Syntrophotalea carbinolica DSM 2380: one gene and its partner. The protein of the gene in region 2 interacts with the protein of the main gene of each other region in a pairwise test. Links are inferred from orthologs where the notes say so. Each region holds a gene or a part of one and is shown on either strand. Other genes may lie near its edges. The genes, in order: PCAR_RS16015 and dnaB.

Evidence for each region.
Region 1: the proteins of dnaB (region 2) and PCAR_RS16015 interact in binary tests that used the Escherichia coli proteins (3 or more experiments, as listed by UniProt). The link is inferred for Syntrophotalea carbinolica DSM 2380 from one-to-one orthologs.

What each region holds. Positions count from the first base shown.
Region 1 is NC_007498.2:3,460,828-3,473,124, reverse strand. What follows is about bases 177-3,120. They hold PCAR_RS16015 (ATP-dependent helicase), read right to left. Parts: upstream 2,695-3,120; coding sequence 658-2,694; downstream 177-657. Other genes in these bases: PCAR_RS16020 (fasciclin domain-containing protein), read right to left, coding at 177-485. In the rest of the region: more of PCAR_RS16020, read right to left, coding at 63-176; PCAR_RS19160 (hypothetical protein), read left to right, coding at 3,167-3,292; PCAR_RS16005 (TIGR01212 family radical SAM protein), read right to left, coding at 3,387-4,307; PCAR_RS16000 (response regulator), read left to right, coding at 4,498-4,884; PCAR_RS15995 (mannose-1-phosphate guanyltransferase), read left to right, coding at 4,884-7,412; PCAR_RS15990 (glycoside hydrolase family 57 protein), read left to right, coding at 7,443-9,530; PCAR_RS15985 (galactose-1-phosphate uridylyltransferase), read left to right, coding at 9,579-10,607; PCAR_RS15980 (alpha-amylase family glycosyl hydrolase), read left to right, coding at 10,737-12,297. UniProt on the Escherichia coli protein: Rep helicase is a single-stranded (ss)DNA-dependent ATPase involved in DNA replication; it can initiate unwinding at a nick in the DNA. It binds to ssDNA and acts in a progressive fashion along the DNA in the 3' to 5' direction.
Region 2 is NC_007498.2:2,319,143-2,331,471, reverse strand. Bases 2,157-5,132 are described here. They hold dnaB (replicative DNA helicase), read left to right. Parts: upstream 2,157-2,947; coding sequence 2,948-4,318; downstream 4,319-5,132. Other genes in these bases: PCAR_RS10990 (sigma-54-dependent transcriptional regulator), read right to left, coding at 4,399-5,132; rplI (50S ribosomal protein L9), read left to right, coding at 2,433-2,879; PCAR_RS11005 (YybS family protein), read left to right, coding at 2,157-2,412. Also shown: redox-regulated ATPase YchF, read left to right, coding at 1-602; rpsF (30S ribosomal protein S6), read left to right, coding at 764-1,111; rpsR (30S ribosomal protein S18), read left to right, coding at 1,163-1,438; more of PCAR_RS11005, read left to right, coding at 1,456-2,156; more of PCAR_RS10990, read right to left, coding at 5,133-5,832; PCAR_RS10985 (two-component system sensor histidine kinase NtrB), read right to left, coding at 5,919-7,019; tRNA dihydrouridine synthase DusB, read right to left, coding at 7,026-8,054; PCAR_RS10975 (citrate (Si)-synthase), read left to right, coding at 8,257-9,561; PCAR_RS10970 (GNAT family N-acetyltransferase), read left to right, coding at 9,767-11,740; pgm (phosphoglucomutase (alpha-D-glucose-1,6-bisphosphate-dependent)), read left to right, coding at 11,879-12,329. UniProt on the Escherichia coli protein: The main replicative DNA helicase, it participates in initiation and elongation during chromosome replication. Travels ahead of the DNA replisome, separating dsDNA into templates for DNA synthesis.

The DNA of each region.
Region 1 (12,297 bases), 1.1 Mb from region 2 along the record:
CCAAGGATAGCGTAAATTACCTCCGGATAAAAGGGGGTAGGATCAGCTGCGCCGCGGATGATTTAACAGCAGGCGCAGTACCATCCGGAGAATTGCGGCAGAAAGACGTTGTCGATGACATGGATAATGCCGTTGCTGCAGCGGATGTCGGTTCGGGTCAGGGCCGCATTGTCGATACGCAATTCCCCGGCCTCCAAATGGGCGGTCAGGTGTTTGCCGTTGCGGGTATAGATGTTCTCCTCGGCTTCAAGGCCCTCGAAGGGATGCTCGCCATCGACCAGGTGGTAGGTGAGGATATCGGTCAGTTTCGATCGGTCGAGCTGTATTTCCTCAAGGTTGATGCGCGTGAAGGCCTGGTTGTCGGGTGCGAACAGGGTGATTTTTTCAGCGTTGGCCAAAACCTCCAGCAGGCTGACTTTGTTCAGGGCATGCAGCAGCGTTTCGAAAGCCGGATCTTCTCTGAGGGTGGTCAGGATGCTTTTCATGACGGTCTCCTGATGGGGGAAGGGGGTAAATATAACCTCGATAGACTTAATTGTATCATGCCGGGTCTCAGGGTGCAGCCGATGTGCAACCTGCGTCGGCCGGCCAAGGTGTGGGGAGTTGGAGGACTTTTTAGAGGCGGTCAGCATGAGAGAGGTTGCGCAAAACGGGGGGTCAAAAGTCCAACATGGCCTTTATATCGGCAAAAGCGTTGTTTGCCAATTGATCTTTTTCTTCCTCGGTGGTTGCTGTCGGTGCGTCGCTGGCGGCTGAATGCAGAACCTCGTCGGGAATCTCTTCGAGAAAACAGCTGGGTGAACGGAGTTGCATGACGCCGAATTTTTTCCTGCGGGCGGCTCCAAGCAGTGTCAGTTTTTTCTGCGCTCGGGTGATGCCGACATAGCAGAGACGGCGTTCCTCTTCGATATTGGAGTTTGCGCCCTTCGATTTTTTGTGCGGCAATAGCTCATCCTCCATGCCGACCAGAAACACGCAGGGAAATTCGAGCCCCTTGCTGGAGTGCAGACTCATCAGCACGACGGCGTCGCGCTGCAGTTTGGCATCTTTGTCCTGACGCGGCGGTTCGTCCCGGTCGAGCAGCGATACCTTGTCGAGGAACCCTTCCAGGGTCGGCTGCACTTCGCGCTGTTCGTAAGAAGCCATGGCGTTGATGACCTCGGCGACGTTGGCCATGCGTCGCCGCGCCTTGTCCGGATCCTGGGCGGTGCGCAACAAATCGTCTTCAAACCGCAGTTCCTGGAGTAATTCGCGGCCCGTATCGCTGAGCTGGCCGACACGGAACCGGCGCCGGAAGTTCTGCATCAGGTCCACGAAGGTTGCGATGGATTCCATAACCTTGTCGCCCAGCCCTTCGACCTCTGCGGGGTTTTTCAGAACCTGCCACAGCGGAATATCATGCTCGGCGGAAAAACGGATCAGGCGGTCGGCACTGGTGTCGCCGATACCGCGCTTGGGCGTGTTGAGGATGCGCAGCAGATTGACTTCGTCACGGGGGTTGAGCAGCACCCGGAAATAGGCCAGCACATCCTTGACCTCCTTGCGATCGAAAAATTGCTGGCCGCCGATGAGTACATAGGGCACGTCCTGGTAGCGCAGCTGTTCTTCAAAAGCGCGCGATTGAACGTTGGTACGGAACAGAATGGCAAAGTCGCGGTAACTCAGTCGGGCCTTGAATCGTTCGGCCATGATGCGTTCCACGACGACCCTGGCTTCGTCCTCGTCATCCTCGCACAGCAGATAGTCGATTTTGTCGCCCGGTCCGTCGGCGGTCCATAAGGCCTTGATCTTGCGCTTGAGATTGTTACGGATCACCGCGTTGGCTGCGGTCAGGATATTGCCGGTGGAACGGTAGTTCTGTTCCAGGCGAATCACCATAGTGCCGGGAAAATCTTTTTCGAAATCGAGGATATTGCCCAGATCGGCGCCTCGCCAGCCGTAGATGGACTGGTCGTCGTCCCCGACCACGCAGAGGTTACGGTGTCCTTCAGCTAACAGCCGCAGGAGTCGGTACTGGGCGGCATTGGTGTCCTGGTATTCGTCGACCATCAGGTAGCGGAAGCGCTGGCGGTATTTTTCCAGGACCGCCGGTTTGTCCTGCAGAAGACGTACCGTCAGCATGATCAGGTCATCGAAATCGACGGCGTTGAAGGCTTTTAAAGCACGTTGGTAACGGGGATAGATGGTGGCGACCACCGGCCCGTATTCATCGCCGTGAGTTGGGGCAAAGCGGTCGGGCGGGATCAGACGGTTCTTGGCGTCGGAGATAAGCCATAGCACCCGGTCGGCGTCGAACTTGCGCAGCCCGGTATTGACCTCCTGCAACAGGTCGCGAATCAGACGCAGTTGGTCGGCGCCGCCATAAATGGAAAAGTTTTTTTTATAGCCGAGCTGTTCGATATCCTCTTTGAGAATGCGAACGCACAGGGCATGGAAGGTGCTGATAACCATGCCTTTGGCCTGTTTGCGGCCGACGATGCCTTCCACCCGTTCACGCATTTCCCGGGCCGCTTTATTGGTGAAGGTGACGGCGAGAATGGCTTGCGAAGGTACGCCCCGGTCCTGCAGCAGAAAGGCAATGCGGCTGGTGATGACGCGGGTTTTGCCCGAGCCGGCACCGGCCAGCAACAGCAACGGGCCTTCCGTATGCCGTACCGCAGCACGTTGTTGTTCATTCAGAGCAGATAGATCCATAGGGCCTGGCCGATGCGGGGTGTTGTGTCTGGAAGTAAGGGTGGCGCGTAACGCAGGAGTCTGTTGGACTATACTGGCCGACGCGAAAGTTTGGATGTTTGAGAACAGATTTTAGCTCATTTGAAGGTTCATAGTTGTAACTATGGGCCGAAAAGGAGCTGAAATATGGGCCAAACAGCCGAATTTGCAGCCGGAGCATGGATAGTTCTACAGCCTCCTAGCGAAACAGCGCGGAACATAGCACAGCTTGCGGTGCGCGGCAAGAGCCGCTTGAGCGGCAACCTCGCTCCTTTGACGGTCAGGGAGCAAAGGGTCGTCAAGGAGTGGGGCGGTGTGTGCGTTTACACAGTTGGGCATTGTGGTTAGGCGCATGTTTTCCGGCACTTAAGCGCCTTGCTTTTCATGAGGATTTTCGCTATGGTGCGCGACAAGCTTGAGACAGCTGTCTTTCCCTTCACATATCGGTGTCCATATGTTTAAAACAGTCGTTGTCCTTTTCAGCCTGCTTTGGGCTTCCCTGCTGTTGGTATCCTGGAGTGGTGGCGAACAGGTCAAACCACCGACTCAGGCCGTCGTCGCGACCCAGGTGGATTTCTAGCTGCTGTCGATTTCTCAAGGTGGGTCGTTTCCGGACGCGGCCTCTCCTCTTGCTGTTTTTTCGCGATCTTTCCTTTTTCGCCTTCTCTACCCTTTTATTTCGCCCCCGCCCGAAATCCCTGACAGGTGCCGCGTCGATACAATTCATTGTCGATGGCGTTGAGCACTTCCCATTTTTTCAGAGACCACAACGGTGCCAGTAACTTATCCCGCGGTCCATCCCCCGTCAGACGGTGGATCAGGGCCGATGCCGGCAGGCGTTCGATGACATCGGCCACCAGCGACACGTATTCGTCCTGCTCCAGTATGTTGATGTCACCTTGCTGGTACAATTCCCCCAGGCGGGTGCCGCGCAGAACATGCAGCAGGTGCAGCTTGATGCCGTCAACCTGCAGCCGGGCCATCTCCTCAGCCGTGGCCAGCATGTCCTCGCGGGTTTCTCCCGGCAATCCCAGAATAACGTGCACACAGACCCTCAGCCCCCTGGCTTTGGCAGCGGTATAGGCCTCCAGGAAACAGGCGTAATCGTGGCCGCGACGGAGAAAATCCAGACTGCGGTCGTGGCTGCTCTGCAGACCCAGTTCCAGCCAGAAATAGGTGCGGCGGTGATATTCCTCCAGCAAATCCAGAACGGCCGGCGGGCAACAATCCGGACGGGTGCCGACGGTCAGGCCCACCACGCCGGATACGCCCAAGGCTTCATCGTACAGGCTGCGCAGGCGTTCAGGGGGAGCGAACGTGTTGGAGAAGGGCTGGAAGTAGGCCAGAAAGTGCTTGGCCTTGTATTTGCGGACCATGATCTCCTTGCCCCGCTCAAGCTGCTCGGCGACAGCAAGTCCGCGGTGAATGCCAAACGAGCCGGAGCCGTCCGGATCGCAGAACAGGCAGCCGGGCTGGTCACGGGTGGCACCACGGTTGGGACAGGAAAATCCCGCATCGATGGATATTTTGTGGACGCGTCCGCCGAAGCGTTGTTTCAGGTGTTGGGAAAAAACAAGATACGGTTTCTTTTGCATGTAGCGACTATGCCATCAGACGGCATAGAGGGCAAGCAGTTTAAGCTTGTTGTCCGGATCAACGGGCTGCAATTGAAATAGCCCATTGTCCTGATATACTCCTCTCGGTCTTAATGTTAAGCACGACGCGTTCGGAGATGCCTGCGGACGACGTCGGTTTTTGTTCAGAGAGTCGCCAAGGGAGGTCTATGTGACGCGTTTATTGGTGGTTGATGACGAACAGGACATCCGCTACCTGTTCCAATGCGAACTGGAGGAGGAAGGTTACCATGTCGATGCGGCCGGCTCGGCAGCTGAGGCAGAGCGTTTTTTGCGAGAGAACCGTTACGATCTGGTGGTTCTCGACATTCAGATCGGCGGCGACAACGGTTTGGCGATGTTGCAGGATATTATCGGCAGGCAGAAGGATCTGCCGGTCATTTTATGTACGGCCTTCAGTTGCTACAAAGAGGATTTTTCCTCCTGGCTGGCTGATGGTTATGTGGTGAAAAGTTCGGATCTGTCCGAGCTTAAAAGTGAAATTCAGCGGGTTTTGACCAAAAAAGGGAAATTACCCAGCAGCGGGAGGCCAAACTGATGAAAGCCGTAATCATGGCAGGTGGGTTCGGAACCCGCATGCAACCTTTGACAATCAATTTACCCAAACCGATGGTACCGCTGGTCAACCAGCCCATCATGAGCCATATCATCGACCTTTTGAAAGCGCATGGTATTTCGGATGTGATCATGCTGTTGTTCCACCAACCCGAGATCATCAAGAACTACTTCGGCGACGGTAGCGAATTGGGGGTTCGCATTACCTATGTCACCCCGCTGGAGGATTTCGGTACCGCCGGTGCCGTCAAGGCGGCGGCTCCCTACCTGGATGAACGGTTTCTGGTTATCAGTGGCGATCTGCTGACCGATTTCGACCTGGGCGCGGTACTGTCCTTTCATGAGGAAAAGCAGGCTCTGGCCACCATTACCCTGACCTCCGTCGAGGATCCCCTGCAGTTCGGCGTGGTGATCACCGATCAGCAGGGCGCGATTACCAAATTTCTGGAGAAACCGGGCTGGGGCGAGGTCTTTTCGGACACCATCAATACCGGCATCTATGTACTCGAACCCGAAGTACTGGAGATGATTCCCGAGGAAACCAACCGCGACTGGTCCAAGGATATCTTCCCGCGTATGCTGGAGGAAGGTCGGCCCCTGTACGGCTGTCTTCAGCAGGGCTATTGGGCCGATATCGGCAATACCGATGCCTACCTGGAAACCTGTCGGGACCTGTGGCACGGCAAGGTTGCAGCTTCCTTGCCCGAGCCGACGTTGTCCGACGGTTCGCGCCAGATTTATCTGGGAACCGATACCCTGGTGGCCGAAGCCGACCTGTCTCTGCTCGAAGGAATGGTGGTCATCGGCGACAACAGCCAGGTACTGGGGCGTGCCCAGCTCAAGAACTGCATTGTCGGACGCAACTGCGTCATCGAAGACGAAGTGGAACTGGAAGATACCATTTTGTGGGACAACGTTTATGTCAAACGGGGCTGTCGGCTGTTTGGCACGGTGGCGGGGCATCGTACCCGCCTGGGCCGCGGGGTGGTCGCGGAGGAAAACACCGTCATCGGCGATGAGACCAATGTCGGGGATGAGGTGTATCTGCGCAAGGACGTTAAAATATGGCCGCGCAAATCCATCGAAAGTGGTTCCATTGTAAGCACCAATCTCATCTGGGGGGACAAGTGGCGCAAAAGTCTGTTCGAGGGCGCTTCGGTCAGGGGGTTGAGCAACGTGGAGCTGTCCCCGGAATTCTGCGCCAAGCTTGGTGCGGCCTACGGTTCGGTGTTGCCGCGCGACAGTTATGTGATCACCAGTCGCGACGGGCAACGCTCATCGCGCATGCTTAAGCGCGCTTTCCTCGGCGGATTGCTGTCCACCGGGGTCAATGTGCGGGATATCAAGCAGATGCCCCTGCCGGTGATGAGCTACAAACTCGGTACGTTTGGCGAAGTCGGCGGGGTGCATTTCCACCAATTCCGCGACGATCCGGCCGCCACCGAGATTCAGTTCTATGATGCCGAGGGTTTCGAAATTTCTTCCGGAACCGCCAAGTCCATTGAACGCATATTTTTCAAGGAAAACTTCCGCCGCGTGCATTACGCCGAACCCGGGGAAATCCGCGAATTGCCGCAATTGAATGCCTTCTACCGGGAAGGGTTTCAGCGCGCTCTGGATGCCCAATTGTTGCGATCCTTCGCACCCAAGGTTGTCATCGACCTCAATCACTCGCCCGCCGGCGAATTGCTGCCCGGATTACTCAGCGATCTGGGTTGCGAGGTTGTCGCCCTCAATTCCCATGTTGAGGCAGGGCGCAGTGCCGTGACGCCGGAGCAGACCAGCCGAGCTATGGAGCAGTTGGCCCGCATTACCGGCACCCTGGAGGCAACGGCAGGTTTCTGGCTCGATCCCTCCGGAGAGCAATTGCGCATCATCGACGAGAGCGGTGTTCTGCTTTCGGAGACCGAAGCTCTGGGGGTGGTGGTGTCTCTGGTAAGCCGGTGCGAAAGTACCGGAAACCTGGTGTTGCCGGTTTCGGCGCCGATGGCCATGGAGCGCATTGCCCAGGACGGGGGACTCACTACCCGGGCGGTCAAGAACGATGCCCGCGCTCTGCTCGAAGCGGTTGCGGAACGCGGCGGGCTTCTGACCGCCACCATGGATGGGCGTTTTGCCCTGCCGGTTTTTCAGGGGCATTTCGACGGTATGTTCGCCGCTGCGAAAATTCTTGAGATGCTTGGGCGTACCGGCATGTCTCTGGGAGCTATGCGTCGGACCCTGCCTGCCAGGGCTTATCGCCATACCCAGGTCCCCTGCAGCCGGCAACTCAAGGGCGGCCTGATGCGCAAGATGAGTGAACATTCGGTTAATCTCGATGCCTCTTTCATAGATGGGGTGAAGGTTCGTTTTGACGATGACTGGGTACTGGTGTTGCCCGACCAGTACCGTCCGGTGATGCATATCGTGGCCGATTCCCCCGATGCCCAGCGTGCGGAAAGTCTGCTGGTTTCCTACCAGGGCAAAGTCGAGACCTGGAAAAAAGAACTGACGAATTCCCAAGCGAGGTAGAAGCTCCTGTCCATCAAGTCCAAGCCACCCTTGAATGTTGCCCTGATCTGGCATATGCATCAGCCCGACTATCGGGATCCCCTGCAGGATGAGGTTCTGTTGCCGTGGGCCTTTCTGCATGCGGTCAAAGATTACGGGGATATGCTGCAAACCGCTGTTGATCTGGGGATTCGCGTTACCTTCAATCTGGTACCCACCCTGGTGGAACAATTGCAGGGGTACGCCCGCGGTGCATTACACGACCGCTGGCTCGATCTTGCCAGTCGCGATCCGCAAGGTTTTGGCGATGGCGAACGGGCTTTTCTGGTGGAGGCGTTTTTCTCCGTAAATGCCGAGCGGCATATCCAGCCTTACAGCCGCTATCGTGAACTTCTGGCGTTGCGCGACCAGGGTGGGGTACTGGCCTGGCAGAACTTTTCCGTTCAGGATCTGCGGGATCTGCAGGTATGGTTTCTGCTGGCATGGGCAGGGCATTACCTGCGCCAGGAGCCGGGGGTGGTGACGGAGTTGCTCGCCAAGGGGCGACTTTTTGAGGAGCGTGACAAACAGCGTCTGATGCAACGCTATCAGCAGGTTGTGGCGGGGGTTCTGGACCGTTTCCGGCATGCCGAGGCCGAGGCCGGCATCGAATTGTCGGTGACTCCCTACGCGCATCCCATCTTGCCCCTGTTGTGCGATACCAGCGAGGCGCTGCGTGCCTGCAGCGAAGCTGTGCTGCCGGCGACCCCCTTTCGTTTTCCCGAGGATGCCCGGCGCCAGGTGTGCTTGGGGCTACGCTGTGCCACGGATTGTTTCGGCTCCAGGTCGCGCGGTGTCTGGCCGGCCGAGGGGGGATTGAGCGAAGCCGCCGTGCGCATTCTGGCTGAAGAAGGCGCACTCTGGGCAGCCAGCGACGAGACTTTGCTGGACAGATCCCTGCCCGATGGTTTGAAGGATCGCCGCCAGCTCTATCGCCCTTATCATCTGGAAGGATTGCCGTTGTTGTTCCGGGACCGGGAGCTGTCGGATCGCATCGGTTTTGTTTATGCCACCTGGCCAGCCAGCGATGCGGCGGCTGATCTGCTTGGTCGCCTGCGGGCTTTGGCCGAGTTGGTACCGGGGGGATTGGTGACATTGATTCTGGACGGGGAGAATTGCTGGGAGCGCTACGAGGATAACGGCTATCCGTTTTTGCGAGCCTTTTACCAGGGGCTGAGTGACGATCCCGGGTTGCGGGCGGTCACCGTCGGCGAGGCCCTGGCGACGCAGCATGCAGAGCCGTTGAAACGTCTGGCTCCGGGATCCTGGATTAACGGCGACTTCGACATCTGGATCGGGCATCCGGAGGAAAATCGGGCCTGGGAGTGGCTGGGGGAAGCGCGCCGTTCCCTGCAGGAAGTTGACGACGATTTGCAGGCTGCGGCTCTGCCGCATCTTTTGCGTGCAGAGGGCAGCGATTGGTTCTGGTGGTTCGGCGAACATCATCGGACCGACCAGGCGAGCTCTTTCGATCAGCTTTTTCGGCATCATCTGCAGGCTTTGTACCGGGCGGCAAAGAGGCCCGTGCCGGGATACCTGAGCTATCCGCTGCGTGCTCCGCAACGCCGCAGTCGGGTATGGCAGCCGTCCGGTGCGGTGCATCCGGTAATCGACGGGCGGGTGACGGATTATTTCGAGTGGCAGGGGGCGGGCAGTGTGGAGTTAGCTTCCGGCGGCGCTATGCACGATGCCAGTTTCGGTTTGCTCGGATTTTATTACGGTTACGATCAAAAATACTTTTATCTGCGGTTCGATTTTCGCCGTCCGCTGGCGGATTTGACGGGGCCGGCCGGGGAACTGCTGGTGCAGATTCAGGTGCCAACCAAAGCGCGATGGGAGGCGCGGTTGTTTGTAAATGGCGACCGCACCGTATTGCGCTGTGTGGATGGCAGCGGCGGAGGATACGGACCCGGAGGCGCTCGCACCATCGCCGAGATGGGTTTGCCTCTGGATCTGCTGCAACTGGCACCGGGGAGTGCATTGATTCTATCGTGGCAGCTGTTGGCATCCGGAAGAGAGCTTGCACGTTGGCCCGCCGATGGCCCATTGTCCTTGACCTATGTCGGCCTCGATCCGGAGAACCGGACGTGGCCGCTTTGATCCCGTAGCACAACAGGTGCGGGATGTTGCAGAAAAGGAGTCATCCCTTTGTCCGAATTACGTTGGGACCCTTTTATCGATAGCTGGGTGGCAATCGTCAAAGAACGGGGGCGTCGGCCCGTCGATTTTATCACCGGACGCAAACGCATCGAAACGACGGTTTGCCCGTTTTGTTACGGGCACGAAAACAAGACCCCGGCGGAGGTTTACGCCCTGCGGCCGGACGGCAGTCCTGCCGATCAGCCCGGTTGGCGGGTTCGGGTCATCCCGAATAAATTCCCCATCTTACGTATCGAGGGACAGATCGAGTCCCGCGGGGAGGGCCTCTACGACGTCAAAAACGGCATCGGTGCCCACGAGGTGATTATCGAAACCCCGGACCACGATCGGCATCCCGCCGATCTGCGGGCAACGGAACTGGCCGATGTGTTTCACGCGTTTCGCTCGCGGCTGATCGACCTGCGGCGCGACAAACGGTTTCGGCACATCGTTATTTACAAGAATCACGGGGTGGAGGCCGGCGCCACCATTCCCCATACCCATTCACTGTTATTGGCCCTGCCGATCATCCCGCCCCACCTGTGCACGGCGCTACGGGCCAGCCGTGAGCATTTCCGGCGCAAAGAGCGCTGTCTGATGTGCGATTTGCTCGCCGGGGAGTTGGCCGATGGCCGGCGTCTGGTCCGGGTCGATACGGATTTCGCGGTTTTTACGCCTTTTGCTTCCCGGTATCCCTTCAGTCTGCGCATCGTACCGCGCCACCATCAACACGATTTTTCCATGTTGACCGATCAAATGATGGTGGCCCTGGGTGAAACGGTGCGCGATGTGCTGGGTCGGTTACGTAGTGTGCTCCGGGATCCGCCGTTTAACCTGGTGCTGCACAATGCACCGTCCACCCTGCCTCAACCGGGAAAACCCGACTTCTGGAGTTCCCTGTCCTGCGATTATCATTGGTATTTTGAGATCATCCCCAAGATCATGGAGCCGGCCGGTTTCGAGTGGGGAACCGGGTTTTTCATCAACCCGACCTCGCCGGAGGAGGCGGCCCGGTATCTGCGGGAAGCAGCGGTTTAAAAACGGTAAAGGAAGGCTCGAAGACACCATCTCAAGCTGCTTGGCCCAGGTTCCGAATGCCGGGGGACAACCCCGGCGGACATTTCGTTTCATGCGTGTTATCCAGAAAGGTCGTTACTTCATATCGCTATGACTCCTTCCATCGATCCCCTGTCGTCACCTTTATCCGGCGCCGAGCCGTATTTTTCACTGTCGTTACAGCTGAGTGCTGTGGCGCGACAACAACTGGCCCTGCCACCATCGGCCGTTCCGGCTTCGCGGCTTTATCGGTTGCGCGAAGTAGCGGCCCGCATGTGGCAGCTTCACCCCGAGCCCGCATGCAGTGCCGGCTGTCTGGAAATGCTGGCGGTGCTCAGCGGCGTGTTGCGATGGCTCGCGCACCGGCATCTTCGGGAACGCCACTGTGCCATCGGCAGGGACGGGGTGTCGGTGGCCCGGCAGGCGGTATCTCTGCCCGGGCTACGGCGCAGCCAGGAAGCGTTTGTCGAGCTTTTCCCTCCGGATGCGCTTCAAGGCGACCTGGCGTCCCATGCCTTTCTTTATGGGCCACGTGGTGACAGCGGACGGCTCCAGACGTTGCTGGAACTTCTGGTTTTGTCGGTACAGAATGCCAATCCGGCGGCAGCTGTCTTCCGATGGCTGTTCGATGATGCCGAGTTATCGCAACGGATTCCCTATCGCGCCACCCTGCAGGCCCTGGATACGTCTCTTCGCCAGACCAAGGTTGCCGGCGTTCTCGATCAGCCGCTTCTGGAATTGCTGCGAGCGCCCATCGAGGCGGCGCCGGACAGCCTGGAGGGGCAGCTGGCTTTTGTGCGTCAGCAGTGGCAAGGCTTGCTGCCGGACGATCTGCTGCTGGCCATCGATGCCGGACTCGGGGTGAGGGCCGAGGAGGTCCGGATGCGTGGCGGTGGCCCCGGGCCGCAGGTCGCGCCCGATTATACCGTGGGCCCGGTCGTGGATGAAGAACGCTTTTCCCTGGACAGCGACTGGATGTCCGACCTGGTGCTGCTGGCCAAATCGGTGCATGTCTGGTTCGATCAGCTGTCCCGTCAGTACGGTCGCCCCGTGCATCGCCTGGGGGACATACCCGATGAGGAGCTGGACCTTCTGGCCCGTCGTGGTTTTAGCGGGTTGTGGCTTATCGGCATCTGGGAGCGATCCCCGGCTTCCCGGCAGGTCAAACGCTTGCGCGGCAACCCCGAGGCCGAGGCTTCGGCCTATGCTCTGTACGATTACCGGATCGCCGATGAATTCGGCGGGCAGGCGGATCTTGATGAGCTTGACCGGCGTTGCCGGCAGCGGGGCATTCGTCTGGCCTGTGACGTGGTGCCCAATCATACCGGCATCGATTCGCGCTGGATACAGGAGCATCCCGACTGGTTCGTGCAGGCGTCGTATCCGCCCTATCCGGGCTATCGTTTTACCGGCACTGACCTGTCGACGGACGCTGGCATGAGTCTTTATCTGGAAGATGGTTACTGGGATCACAGCGATGCGGCGGTGGTCTTCAAGCATGTCAACCACCACACCGGCGAAGTGCGCTATATCTACCATGGCAACGACGGTACCCATTTGCCCTGGAACGATACGGCCCAGCTCAACTTCCTGTTGCCGCAGGTGCGTGAAGCCATGATTCGTACCATTGTCGAGGTGGCCCGCAACTTTCGTGTCATTCGCTTCGATGCCG
Region 2 (12,329 bases):
TGCTGCGGGTTCGAGAGGTTCTCGATGCCGGCAAACCGGCACGCTCTGCCGGATTGTCGTATGAGGACCAACGTTTGATATCAGATCTGCATCTGATTACCGCCAAGCCCGTGTTGTATGTGGCCAATGTCGCCGAAGACGACCTTGAGGGCGAACATCCGCATGTCGCTCGGGTGCGGGAGTATGCGGCCGAAGAGGGCGCTGAAGTGGTGGCTATCTGCGGCAAGATCGAGTCGGAGATAGCAGAGCTGGAAGGGGACGAAAAACAGGAATTTCTGCAGGAGCTAGGTCTGGGAAGCTCCGGTCTCGATCGTATGATTCAGGCCGGTTACCAGTTGTTGGGGCTGATTACCTATTTTACTGCCGGTGTCCAGGAGGTACGTGCCTGGACTGTGCATAAGGGCGACCGTGCCCCCCAGGCTGCCGGGGTCATTCATACAGATTTTGAAAAAGGCTTTATCCGCGCCGAAGTCATTGCCTACGATGATTTCGTGGCGTGCCGTGGCGAAAGCGGTGCCAAGGAGAAGGGGCTGCTGCGGCTGGAGGGCAAGGATTATGTCGTGCAGGACGGCGATGTCATGCACTTCCGCTTTAACGTTTAGGCATCTGACGGCGCAAATTCTTGGAAAGGATACCTGAAAAGCGTTGATCTTGACGGGTGTCTGTGGTAATAAACTAGGTTCTGTCTTTAGGCGGGCACATAACGTGCCTACTCCTTGCTCCGGACTATGCCGGGGTTAAACACTCGAGAGGAGAAAGTTACATGCGTACCTACGAAAACATCATGATTGTCCATCCGGACAAGGTCGCGGACGAGTACAATGCCGTTGTCGAAAAGTTCAAAGGCGTACTTACCGACCTCAATGCCAACCTCCTTAAGGTCGACGAATGGGGCGTGCGCAAACTCGCATATCCTGTAAAGAAACAGGGCCGCGGTAGCTATGTGCTGACCGTATTCGAAGCCGATCCGACCATCATCGATGAGTACGAGCGTCGTCTGCGTCTTGATGAGGCCGTTATCAAGTTTCAGACGGTGTTGCTGGAAAAAGGCTTTGTCGAAGAGGCCGCTGCCGCCGCTGAAGAAGGCGCAAACGCCGAAGAAGAGGAATAACCCGGATCCTGATGATGGCAACATCGTCCGCTTATAAGGAGGAATACAATCATGGCTGAAAGAACTACTTCCGGCACCCCGGCAAAACGCTCCGTCCGTCGCCGTTTTTCCCGGCGCAAGGGTTGCCGGTTTTGTGCTGACAATACTCTGAAGATCGATTACAAAGAAATCCGCAACCTGCGCTATTTTATCACCGAGCGCGGCAAAATCGTGCCTCGCCGGATTTCCGGGAACTGCGCCGAGCATCAGCGTAAAATTCGCGAAGCCATCAAGCGCGCACGCAATATCGCTCTGCTGCCCTTTACGGCCGGTCATTCCCTCGACTAGATCCGAGGACCCTTGCCTTGAGTATTGCACAAAAGGCTTTACCTGCTGCATTGGCCGTGACCGCAACGCTTGGCATCCAGATGTTGGTGTTGGCGGCCATATCACAGGGGCAAAGCGGTTTGCTGGTTTTGTTCGGTAGTGTGCTGGCATTCGTCATACCATGGCCTGCGGCATTGTTGCTGCTTCGCCAAGGCGTAGTCAGTGCGGTCGTCGCCGTATCCGCCTGTGCATTATTGCTGGGCGCTATCGGCGGCGCGGCGCTCGGCGGCGCCTACCTGATGCAGTTTGGGGTAGGCTCCGTTGTGGTGCCGCTACTGCTGAAAAAATCCTGGCACTGGGATGCCGCCGTCCTGGCCGGAACCGGTTTTTCCGTGGCTGGCGGATTAAGCATTCTCAGTGTGTACGCATTTCGGCTCGGACAGTCCCCCCTCGCTTTTGCGGACGGTTGGGCCCGAACCGAGGTTGATCGAGCGCTTACCGCGCTCAAGCAGGCCGGTTTGCCTGCCGATGTCGCTCAGCAGACGGAGAAAGTGCTGGGGGAGGTTGGCAGCAAGCTTGTGGCACTGTATCCTGCCATTACCGTTCTGACGGTTGCCGGTATGCTTCTGGTGCTGGTGCTGTTTCTCAACCGGCGGGCAGGGGATATATTGCCTGTGCAGGTTCCCTTCGGTAGCTGGAAAGTGGCGGAGAATCTTATATGGGTTCTCATAGCCAGCGGAGCTGGTGTGTTGCTTTTTGAAGGGGCAGGGCACCGATTCGCATTGAACGTGCTGGTGATTGTGGCCGCTATTTATTTTTTGCAGGGACTGGCCATAACAAGTTACTTTCTTACCGTTAAAGGGGTGCCCCCGGCATTCCGGATACTTGGCTATTTTTTGGTTGTTGCGAGTCTCCCGTTACGGGTGCTTGCAACCGGGGTTGGAATTTTCGATCTCTGGATCGATTTTCGAAAGCCCAGAAACCGCAAGGATTAGATCCTTTTTGGAGGAACTCAATGGATATCATCTTGATGGAAAACGTGGATGGCCTGGGCCAGATCGGTGATCTGGTTAAAGTAAAGCCTGGTTACGCGCGTAACTTTCTTATCCCCCAAAAGTTCGCTGTTGAAGCGAATACCCGCAATATTAAAGAACTCGAGCATCAAAAGCGTCAGCTTGAGCACAAAGCTCAGAAGGTATTGCAGGCTTCCGAGGTTGTTAAAGCGCAGATCGAAAAGGTGACTTGCGAATTTGCTCTGCGTGCAGGCGATGACGGCAAGTTGTTCGGTTCTGTAACCAGCATGGAGATTCAGGCCAAACTGGCAGAATCCGGTGTTGAGGTTGATCGTAAAAAGATCCAACTCGATGAGCCGATCAAAGCTCTTGGTGAATACGAAGTCGCTGTCAAGCTGCCGGCCGGCATCCTCGCTACGGTGAAGGTTGCGGTAACCGCGCTTGATTAATACATACATGTCGGTACCGGAGTTTGCTCCGGTGCCGACTGTTTTTCCCCCCACTGTCAGTTGTAACTATGAACGATATTCCGGTGACTAAACTCCCTCCCCAGTCCCTGGAAGGCGAAATGTCCGTACTGGGGGGCATACTGCTTGAAAACGACGCCCTCAACAAGGCCTTGGGAATACTGCGTCCCGATGACTTTTACAGGGAAAGTCATAAAAAGATTTTCTCCGCTCTTATCGACCTCTCCGATACCGGCGAACCCGCCGACCTCGTCACTCTCACGGCTTCACTGCAGAAAAAAGGCGAACTTGATGCTGTGGGCGGTATAAGTTACCTCAGCACACTGGTCGATTACGTCCCTACCGCCGCCAACATCGTCTATTACTGTCGGATGGTGAAGGAAAAAGCGCTCGCCCGGCACCTTATCTCGGTGGCGACGGAAATCGCCACGCGGGGATATGAAGGTGGCGATATTGAAGCGCTGCTCGATTGGTCGGAAAAGTCCATCTTCGAAATCAGCGGGATGAAAAACCGCCCTTCGTATTTTTCTACGCGGGAAATTATGAAGGATACGATTCAGATTATCGAAGATTTATATCATCGTAAGGAGCTCGTAACCGGTGTTTCCACGGGTTACACGGTTCTGGATGAAATGACCGCCGGTCTTCAGCCATCGGATCTGGTTATCGTTGCCGGTCGTCCTTCGATGGGTAAGACTGCGTTTGTCCTGAATCTCGTGGAAAATGCCGCAGTTCGAGCGTCCGAACCTGTGCCCACGGTGGTTTTTTCTCTGGAAATGAGTAAAGAATCCCTGGTGCAGCGTCTGTTGTGCTCTCTCGCCCGGGTCGATGCAGGTCGTCTGAGAACGGGAAACCTGGTCGAATCGGACTGGCCCAAACTTATCGAGGGGGCCAGCAAGCTGTCCGAAGCCCCGGTCTTTATCGATGATACTCCCGCCATTACGGTCATGGAATTACGGGCCAAGGCGCGCCGTCTTAAGGCCGAACACAATCTGGGTATGGTGGTGGTCGATTACCTGCAGCTTATGCAAGGGCACAACTCGGAAAGTCGCCAGCAGGAGATTTCCGAAATTTCCCGGTCTCTCAAAGCTTTGGCAAAGGAGATCAATGTACCGGTTCTGGCTCTTTCCCAGCTGAACCGTTCGCTGGAAAACCGAACCGATAAACGGCCCATAATGGCAGACTTGCGTGAATCGGGTGCGATTGAACAGGATGCCGACGTTATCATGTTCATATACCGCGAGGCCGTCTATTGCGACGATTGTCGCAGTAAGGAGCGGACCTGTGAAAAGGGTCACGATAAAGACGCCGAAATTATTATCGGTAAACAGCGTAATGGTCCCATCGGAACCGTTCACCTGACCTTTCTTGGTCAGTTTACCCGTTTTGAAAATCAGGCGCGCCGAGACGAACCCTATTGACAGGACTTCCCCTCAAACATCAACGGCTCCGGACAGTAAAGTCCGGAGCCGTTTTTGCGTATGGGGGGCGAAGCTGTTTCCTAAAGTTCTTTCAGGTCGATATCCAGGGTCTGGATCTTTTTGCGCAGAGTGTTGCGATTGATGCCCAGGATCTCGGCGGCCCTTACCTGGTTGCCACGGGTTTTTTCCAGGATAATGGAAATCAGCGGCCGTTCCATCTGATGCAGAACCATCTGGTAGAGATTGTTCAGTTCGTTGACGTCCATCGGCGCGAAAGTCGCCAGCAGTTTGTTTGAAATCAGCGCTTCAAGCGATTCATCGGTTTCCTTGCGGGCCGGCTCCGGTACCAATCCGGGAAAATCGTTGGGCGTGAGGAGTTGGTCGGAGGACAGCAGGGCCGCCCGTTTGAGGGTGTTTTCCAGCTCGCGGACGTTGCCCGGCCAGTCGTGACGCCTGAGGTGCGCCATGGCTTCCTTGGTGCATCCCTGCACCCCGACGTTAAGGTCTTCGCGGACCCGATCCAGGAAGTATTCGACCAGCAAGGGGATGTCGTCCCGCCGGTCCCGCAGGGGCGGGATGGCAATCGGCACCACGTTGAGGCGGTAAAAAAGATCTTCTCGGAACTCTCTGGCGGCAACCTGTTCGCGCAGATTCTGGTTGGTGGCCGCAACGATGCGTACATCCACGGGTATCGAGCTGCTGCCGCCGGTACGAGTGATTTCCCGCTCCTGTAAAACACGCAGCAGTTTGGCTTGCAGCTCCAGAGGCATGTCGCCGATTTCATCCAGAAACAGGGTCCCGCCGCTGGCTTGTTCGAACTTGCCTATTTTGCGTTCCGTGGCGCCGGTAAACGCCCCTTTTTCGTGACCGAAAAGTTCACTTTCAAGAAGTTCGCTGGGGATGGCGGCACAGTTAAGGGCCAGGAAGTCCTTGCCGACCCTGGGGCTGTTATAATGAATCGCCCTGGCCACCAACTCCTTGCCGGTACCGCTTTCGCCGGTAATGAGCACGGTGACATCCGTTGGCGCCACCCGGCCGAGGATCTTGTATATTTCCTGCATCGGCTTGCTTTTGCCGATAATCGCCCGATCCAGTGGGTACTGTTCCTTCAGTTCGGTCTTGAGGCGATGCACTTCTTCGGCTGCCGCGGCGGCTTTCTGGGCTTTGACAATGATGGCTTCCAGGGCATCCAGATCGAAAGGCTTGGTCAGGTAATCGTACGCCCCCAGTTTCATGGCTTCCACGGCATTTTTCATGGAAGATTCGGCGGTGATGATGATGACCAGCATTTCTGGACGCTGTTCCTGAAAATAGCGCAGCAGTTCCAGGCCCGACAAGTCGGGCATTTTGATATCCAAAATAGCCAGGTCGTATTGGCGGCGTTTGAAGAAGGTTTTGGCTTCTTCGCCATCGGCGGCCAGATCCACGGTGAAGCCTTGTTTGGTGAGCGCCTTGCGCAGCACCCAGCGGATGCTTTCCTCGTCATCTGCTACCAGAATGCGTTGAATGGACATGCTTTATTTTCCCGAGTTCATGGTTTCCGCTTCGCCGATAGTGGCGAGGCGGTCGAATATGAATTAATAACGGCCCTGCGAACGGGTTAGCCCCGTTTCAATGGCAACGATATGGTGAACGAGGTGCCCTGACCTGCCTGGCTGGATACACGCAGGGAACCTTGGTGTTCGTTGATGATTTTCTGGCAGATAGCCAGTCCCAGTCCGCATCCTTTGGTTTTGGTGGTAAAAAAGGGTGTGAATATGCGGTCAAGTTCATCCGGCGGGATGCCTGGCCCGTTGTCCTGAATCTCGACCGTAACCATCGGCACCGGACGTTCGCCGGGTTTGTTGTACAGGTATTGACCTGCAATACGCGAAGTCACGGTTATCGTGCCTTCACCTTCGATGGCCTCGGCGGCATTTTTCAGGAGATTCAGAAACAATCTGGAGAGCAGGTTTTCATCGCCGCGGATGGGCGGGATACTGGGATCCAGTTGCATATGATAGGTGATCTGCTTGTCCGGATGACCCTGCTTCTGCATCAGAATCTGATCCGCCAGAATGCGTGACAGGTTGACTTCGCCCAGTTGCGTGGGGCGAGGGCGGGTCAAGTCGAGCAATTCCTCGATCAGATCGTTGACCCTGTTCACCTCCCGGGTCATGACGCGGGTGTATTCGCGCAGGGGGTTGTCCGGGGGCAGTTCGAGATTCAGCAATTGTGCCGCGCCTTTGATGCCACCCAAAGGGTTTTTGATCTCGTGGGCCAGTCCGGCTGCCAGGGTGCCCAGCATGGCCAGACGGTCAGCCTGGCGGACGGTCTCTTCAAGTTCGCGGATCTGGGAGTGATCCCGTAGAATCAGTACCGCGCCTTCCTGCACGCCTTCCCGGTTAAATAAAGGCGAGGCGGATAAGCCGACCGGCAGAGGGGCAGCCGAGGAGCGATGCAAGAGAAGGTCTTCATGGCTGGTGATCGATCGCCCGGACTGCAGCGCCGAACGTACCAGACGCAGAAATTCGCTGCTGGAGCCGAACAGATCACCCATGGAGCGTTTCAGGGCCTGCCTTTCGGAATATCCGGTGCAAATCTGAGCCGCAGGATTGAACAGGACAATGCGTTCCGCGTTGTCGATGGCGACCACTGCCTCTTCCATATTTTCCAGTACCCTCATGTAGAGGGAGCGATCTTTCGGTTCTTTGTTTTTCATGAACCCTCAGTCCGTTGTGTGGGCAGCATGTTCAAAAAAGTGCATTACCAGAGTCCGCATTTCCTCGATGGACATCGCACGATTGATGCTTGAGCGGAACTGGGCGGCACCGGGCAAGCCTTTCGCGTACCAGCAAAGATGCTTGCGTAAATCGAAAACAGCTTTGCGTTCGTCGTTGAAACGAAGGAAAAGCTCCATATGGCGCAAGGCGACGTCGCAGCGTTCCTCGGGGGTGACCGGCGCCGGCGTTTGCCCTTGCCGCATAGCCAGAATGTCTCTTGCCAGCCACGGATTACCGTAACATCCCCGGCCGATCATGACCGCGTCGCAGCCCGTTTGTTGCAGCATGCGCTGCGCATACTGCGCTTCGAAAATATCTCCGCTGCCGATAACGGGTATCGTTGACCGGCGTTTGAGTTCGGCGATCAGATCCCAGTTCGCCGAGCCGGAGAAACCCTGGCTGCGGGTGCGCGGATGCAGCGTGATGGCGTCAACCCCTTCCTGTTCCGCGATGTGCGCGATTTCCAGGAAGTTGATATGCGACGCATCCCACCCGGCGCGTATTTTGACCGTCAAGGGCAAATGGGTTGCGCGACGCATGGCCGCGATAATCTGGGCGACTCGGGCAGGAGTCTGCATCAGGGCACTGCCGGCACCGCTGCGGACGACCTTTTTGACCGGACAGCCGATGTTGAGATCGATAAGATCTCCATGCGACTCGACCTGTTTGCACGCCTGGCTGAGGTATTTCGGATTTTCCCCGAACAGCTGGATGCCCAGCGGACGATCCGACGGCGTGGATGCCAGCAGATCCCTGGTTGCGTCACCACCGAGCACCAGGCCGTTGGCGCTGATCATTTCGGTAAACGCCAGTCCTATGCCATACGGTCGCATAAGCAGCCGGCAGGCAAGATCGGTAATGCCGGCCATGGGGGCCAGCAAAATATTATGTTTTATATGTAGGGATTTTATAATCATTTGCACAATTTTTATGCAGTTTAACCATGACTCTGGCAGATTGCAAGTAAAAATCATTGAGGCTCGATTATTACTGTATTTACAAGCTATTGTGCATCATATAAATTTACTGGAGCGATGGCGATGACGGCCATTTTGCTTTAAAATTAAAGCGTGGTGTAAAATCTTTTTATGACAGATGGTGCGATGAACCGACTTTGTTGCGCCATATCGTTGTAATCGATTTTACGGAAGTCCGATGCCGTTCAAGGAGTTGATGATGTCTCAATTAAAAGATACGTTGTTCCGGAAAATCGAGGAGCAGCGCCCGCGTGTTACCCGTTTGCTTAAAGAGTACGGCCAGGTCGAGCTGGACAAGGTTACCATTGCCCAGGCTATCGGCGGTGTGCGGGGGGTGAAATGCCTGGTTACCGATATCTCCTACCTTGATCCGGAAGAGGGGGTGCGGTTTCGTGGTAAAACGATACCTGAGACCTTCGCGGCATTGCCCAAGGTCCCCGGGTCGGAATACCCCTATGTCGAAGGTTTCTGGTATTTTCTGTTGACCGGTGAAGTGCCGACCATGGAACAGACTCTCGAGGTGGTTGCGGATTTTCAGGCGCGCAGGCCGGTTCCTCAGTATGTATTCGATGCCCTGCGCGCGATGCCCAGGGATTTGCACCCCATGGCCATGTTGTCCGCTGCGATTGTGGTTATGCAGGGTGAATCCATTTTTGCCAAACGGTACAACGAAGGCATGGGAAAGGGCGACCTATGGGATCCCATGTATGAGGATTCCTGCAACCTGCTGGCCAAACTGCCGGCTATCGCCGCTTATATCTATCGCTTGAAGTACAAGGGCGATACGCCCATCCCGTCCGACCCCGAACTCGATTTCGGCGGCGACTTTGCGCATATGATGGGTATTGCTCCTCCCTACGATGATGTGGCCCGGATGTATTTCATTTTGCATTCCGATCACGAATCGGGCAATGTTTCGGCACATACCACGCGGTTGGTGGCCTCGGCTCTGGCCGATGCCTATTACAGCCTTTCCGCCGGAGTTAACGGGCTGTCGGGGCCTTTGCACGGTTTGGCCAACCAGGAAGTTTTGCGTTGGATCCAGAGCAAAATGGAGAAACTGGGCGGCAAGCTTCCGACTGAGGAAGAGTTGGAACGCTACCTGTGGGATACGCTGAACAGTGGTCAGGTGATCCCCGGCTACGGCCATGCGGTTTTGCGTCGTACCGATCCGCGGTTCAGCGCGCAGATGGAGTTCTGCGAAAAGTACCTGCCCAATGATGATCTGTATCGGCTGGTCAAGATGCTTTACAAGGTGGCGCCCAAGGTCTTGCAGGAACATGGCAAGGCGCGGAATCCCTGGCCTAATGTCGATGCGCAGTCCGGTGTTATTCAGTGGCACTACGGCATTACGCAGTATGAATATTACACCGTGTTATTCGCCGTAGGCCGGGCATTGGGCGTGTTGGCGAATATTACCTGGGACCGGGCTCTCGGCTACCCGCTGGAGCGCCCCAAGTCCATAACGTTGGATATGATGGAGAAAACCGCGGGTATTCAGTGACATGACTTTTAAACGGCCATCCATCGTGTGGGCAGTTTTGAAAAAAGGAAGATAGCTACAGGATGGACCCCTCCGCGCGTGGTAAGGGGTCCATTTTTATTTATTTGTCGGAATCGATCTTTGTGTTGAGGTAAATTAATTCGGGCGTCAGTTCAGGCCGTCCGTTTCGCCGAACTTTGCGTTTCATGAAAGGTAGTCACAATTCATGGATGGTTTTACCAATGACTTTACTTACATAAGGTGTTTGACCAAGGAAGACCAAAGGAAAATCAAAAAAATACCTTTTCTGAATATCGATTCGATCCTGATACCTTCGCCCTTTATCAAAGATAAAACCCTCGATATAGACTATCTTCACAGCTATGTCTGGGACGAGGAGGGAGAATTTCTCGGGTATATCCTGGTCTATTCCAATCCGGAAAAAACCAAATTTCAGGTTTATAAACAGGTTACTTCTCCATTCGGCAGGGGAAAGGGGATCGGTTCCGCTTTTATAAGAAAACTTGCCGAGGATATCGACGATACATCTTATGTTTATCTTTACGTATGGGAAAAGCTGGTTAGTACCATAGACTTTTTTTACAGTAATGGTTTCAGCCTTGAAGATTCGACGGTCTACAGGAAAATGCGATTTTACCTGATGTCGGCGACGGCCAGATCCATACTCGAAAAGTCTGCCTCTGAAAAGCCTAAAGAGATTTCCGTCATAGAGGAATTGAGCAAAGTCAGGCACGACGCAAAAAAATCCCTCAAAGTTTTATCGGATATGATTTCCATCATGTCGGTGGATAATTTCAATCAGATTATCGAAGATATAAATCGTGAGAACACGGCTTTGCTGAGTACCCTCAGTATGTATGAAGATAAAATCAAGGCTTCTCACGAGGTTAGTATCAAGGAAATTCTTACGACCCGCGTTATGCCGTTTGTGGAAGCCTCAAACGTTCGCTGCGAAATCCGTCTGATACTCGGTGCGGACATTCCACCGGTGATCGGCCGCTATATGGATTACAGCCGGGCCTTGATCAACCTGGCATCGAACTCCATCGATGCGATCGAAGAGGCGGGTCGCAACGGACTGATTCAGATCATGCTGACCCGCAAGGATGGCAAGGTTGTGCTGATCATTCAGGACAACGGTGTGGGTATCAGCCCGGACCGGTTGCAGGTGGACAGTAAAAATTTGCCTTTTTTTGTGGGGCGCACCACCAAACAGGATAAGGCCGGTGAAGGTATCGGAACCCAACAGGTTTTTTCGACGTTTGGCGCCGCAAATATCAAGGTGGAAAGTCGCGAAGGCAAATTTACCCGCTGGACCATCTCCCTGAATATCAGTACCAAGAAAAAAACCGATAAACTGGGGCTTTTGGAGACCCGTTTTATCGAGTTTATGAAGTCGACAGAAACCATCGATGTGGATGAGAACAGCAGCAGGACTGAAGTCGCTTCTTTGATTTGGCAGTTGCGGCAAATGGAGATTTTCAGCTATGACCTGATTCAATCGTTCAGTATTCATAACAACGTCCGTGATATATACGCGCTCGTACTATCCTACAGGTATGGCGATACCAGCTTCAGACAGCTCAAGGATGAACTTGATAAATATCGCATCGACCATGAAATGATTCGGTATTGGTTGCTGGGCATGCTCAACCGCATAAAACAGAATGAGAGTTTTCTTCTTAACTCATTTGATTTTCAGAAATACAAAGGGATTTACTTTAAAAGTTACGGGCAGGCGATTCAAAGGACCATTATCTTTACATTGGACCCCCGCACAGGCGCATTTTTTGCGACGGACAGACGCCTTGCCGAGCATCTTGACTTCGTTCCCTACCTAAAATGCCAGCGGGATCAGTTGATTCGCGGGGAATTCAAGGGCGATGTCAAAAATCTCGATAGCCCCATCTTGCTGGGGGTGTGGTCCGTTGCCAACAAAGAGGACCTTTACGACAAGATCGAGCTTTTGCAGCGGGGAGGGCAGCAACTGCTGGATATGGGGATCAAACCCGATAAAGCCCTGTCTTTTTACCATGTCACCCGAAATGTGAGCAGCTACGATTTCGATACCCTCAAAGTTGTTACGTTGGGAAGGTTGGTGCAGCTTTCAAGACGGCAGTACGATGAGTTGATTGTGGGAACCGATGACGATTTCGACGGCTTGGTTTTCACGGATTAGGCGTAGCGGCTTTGTTGGCTGTACTTATTAAGGGGGCATGCAGCGTCTTGACAGGGATGGCTTGTCCGTTAAAATGTCCCATTTGACGGCGCATGGCCACCATGAACCACGAGCACTGTAGATTGAGGAGAAAGAGGTATGACGCTTCACCCATTGGCAGGTCATCCGGCCCCGAAATCACTTTTGTCCAACATACCCAGGCTTATCAGCGACTATTACACCCGGCATCCCGATCTGAGTGACGAGACAAACCTGGTCGTCTTCGGCACTTCAGGCCATCGCGGTACTTCGACAAAAGGTTCCTTCAACGAGCACCATATTCTGGCCATCCTGCAGGCGATCTGCGATTATCGCAAAGACGCCGGAATCGACGGGCCGCTCTTTTTGGGGATGGATACCCATGCCCTGTCCGAGCCGGCTCACGCCACCGCCCTGCAAGTTTTAGCTGCCAACGGGGTCGAAGTACGTGTCGCCAAGGACCTGGAGTACACTCCCACGCCGGTGATTTCCCATGCCATCCTCACTTACAACCGGGGGAGGAAACGGCATCTTGCCGACGGAATAGTCATCACGCCGTCCCATAATCCTC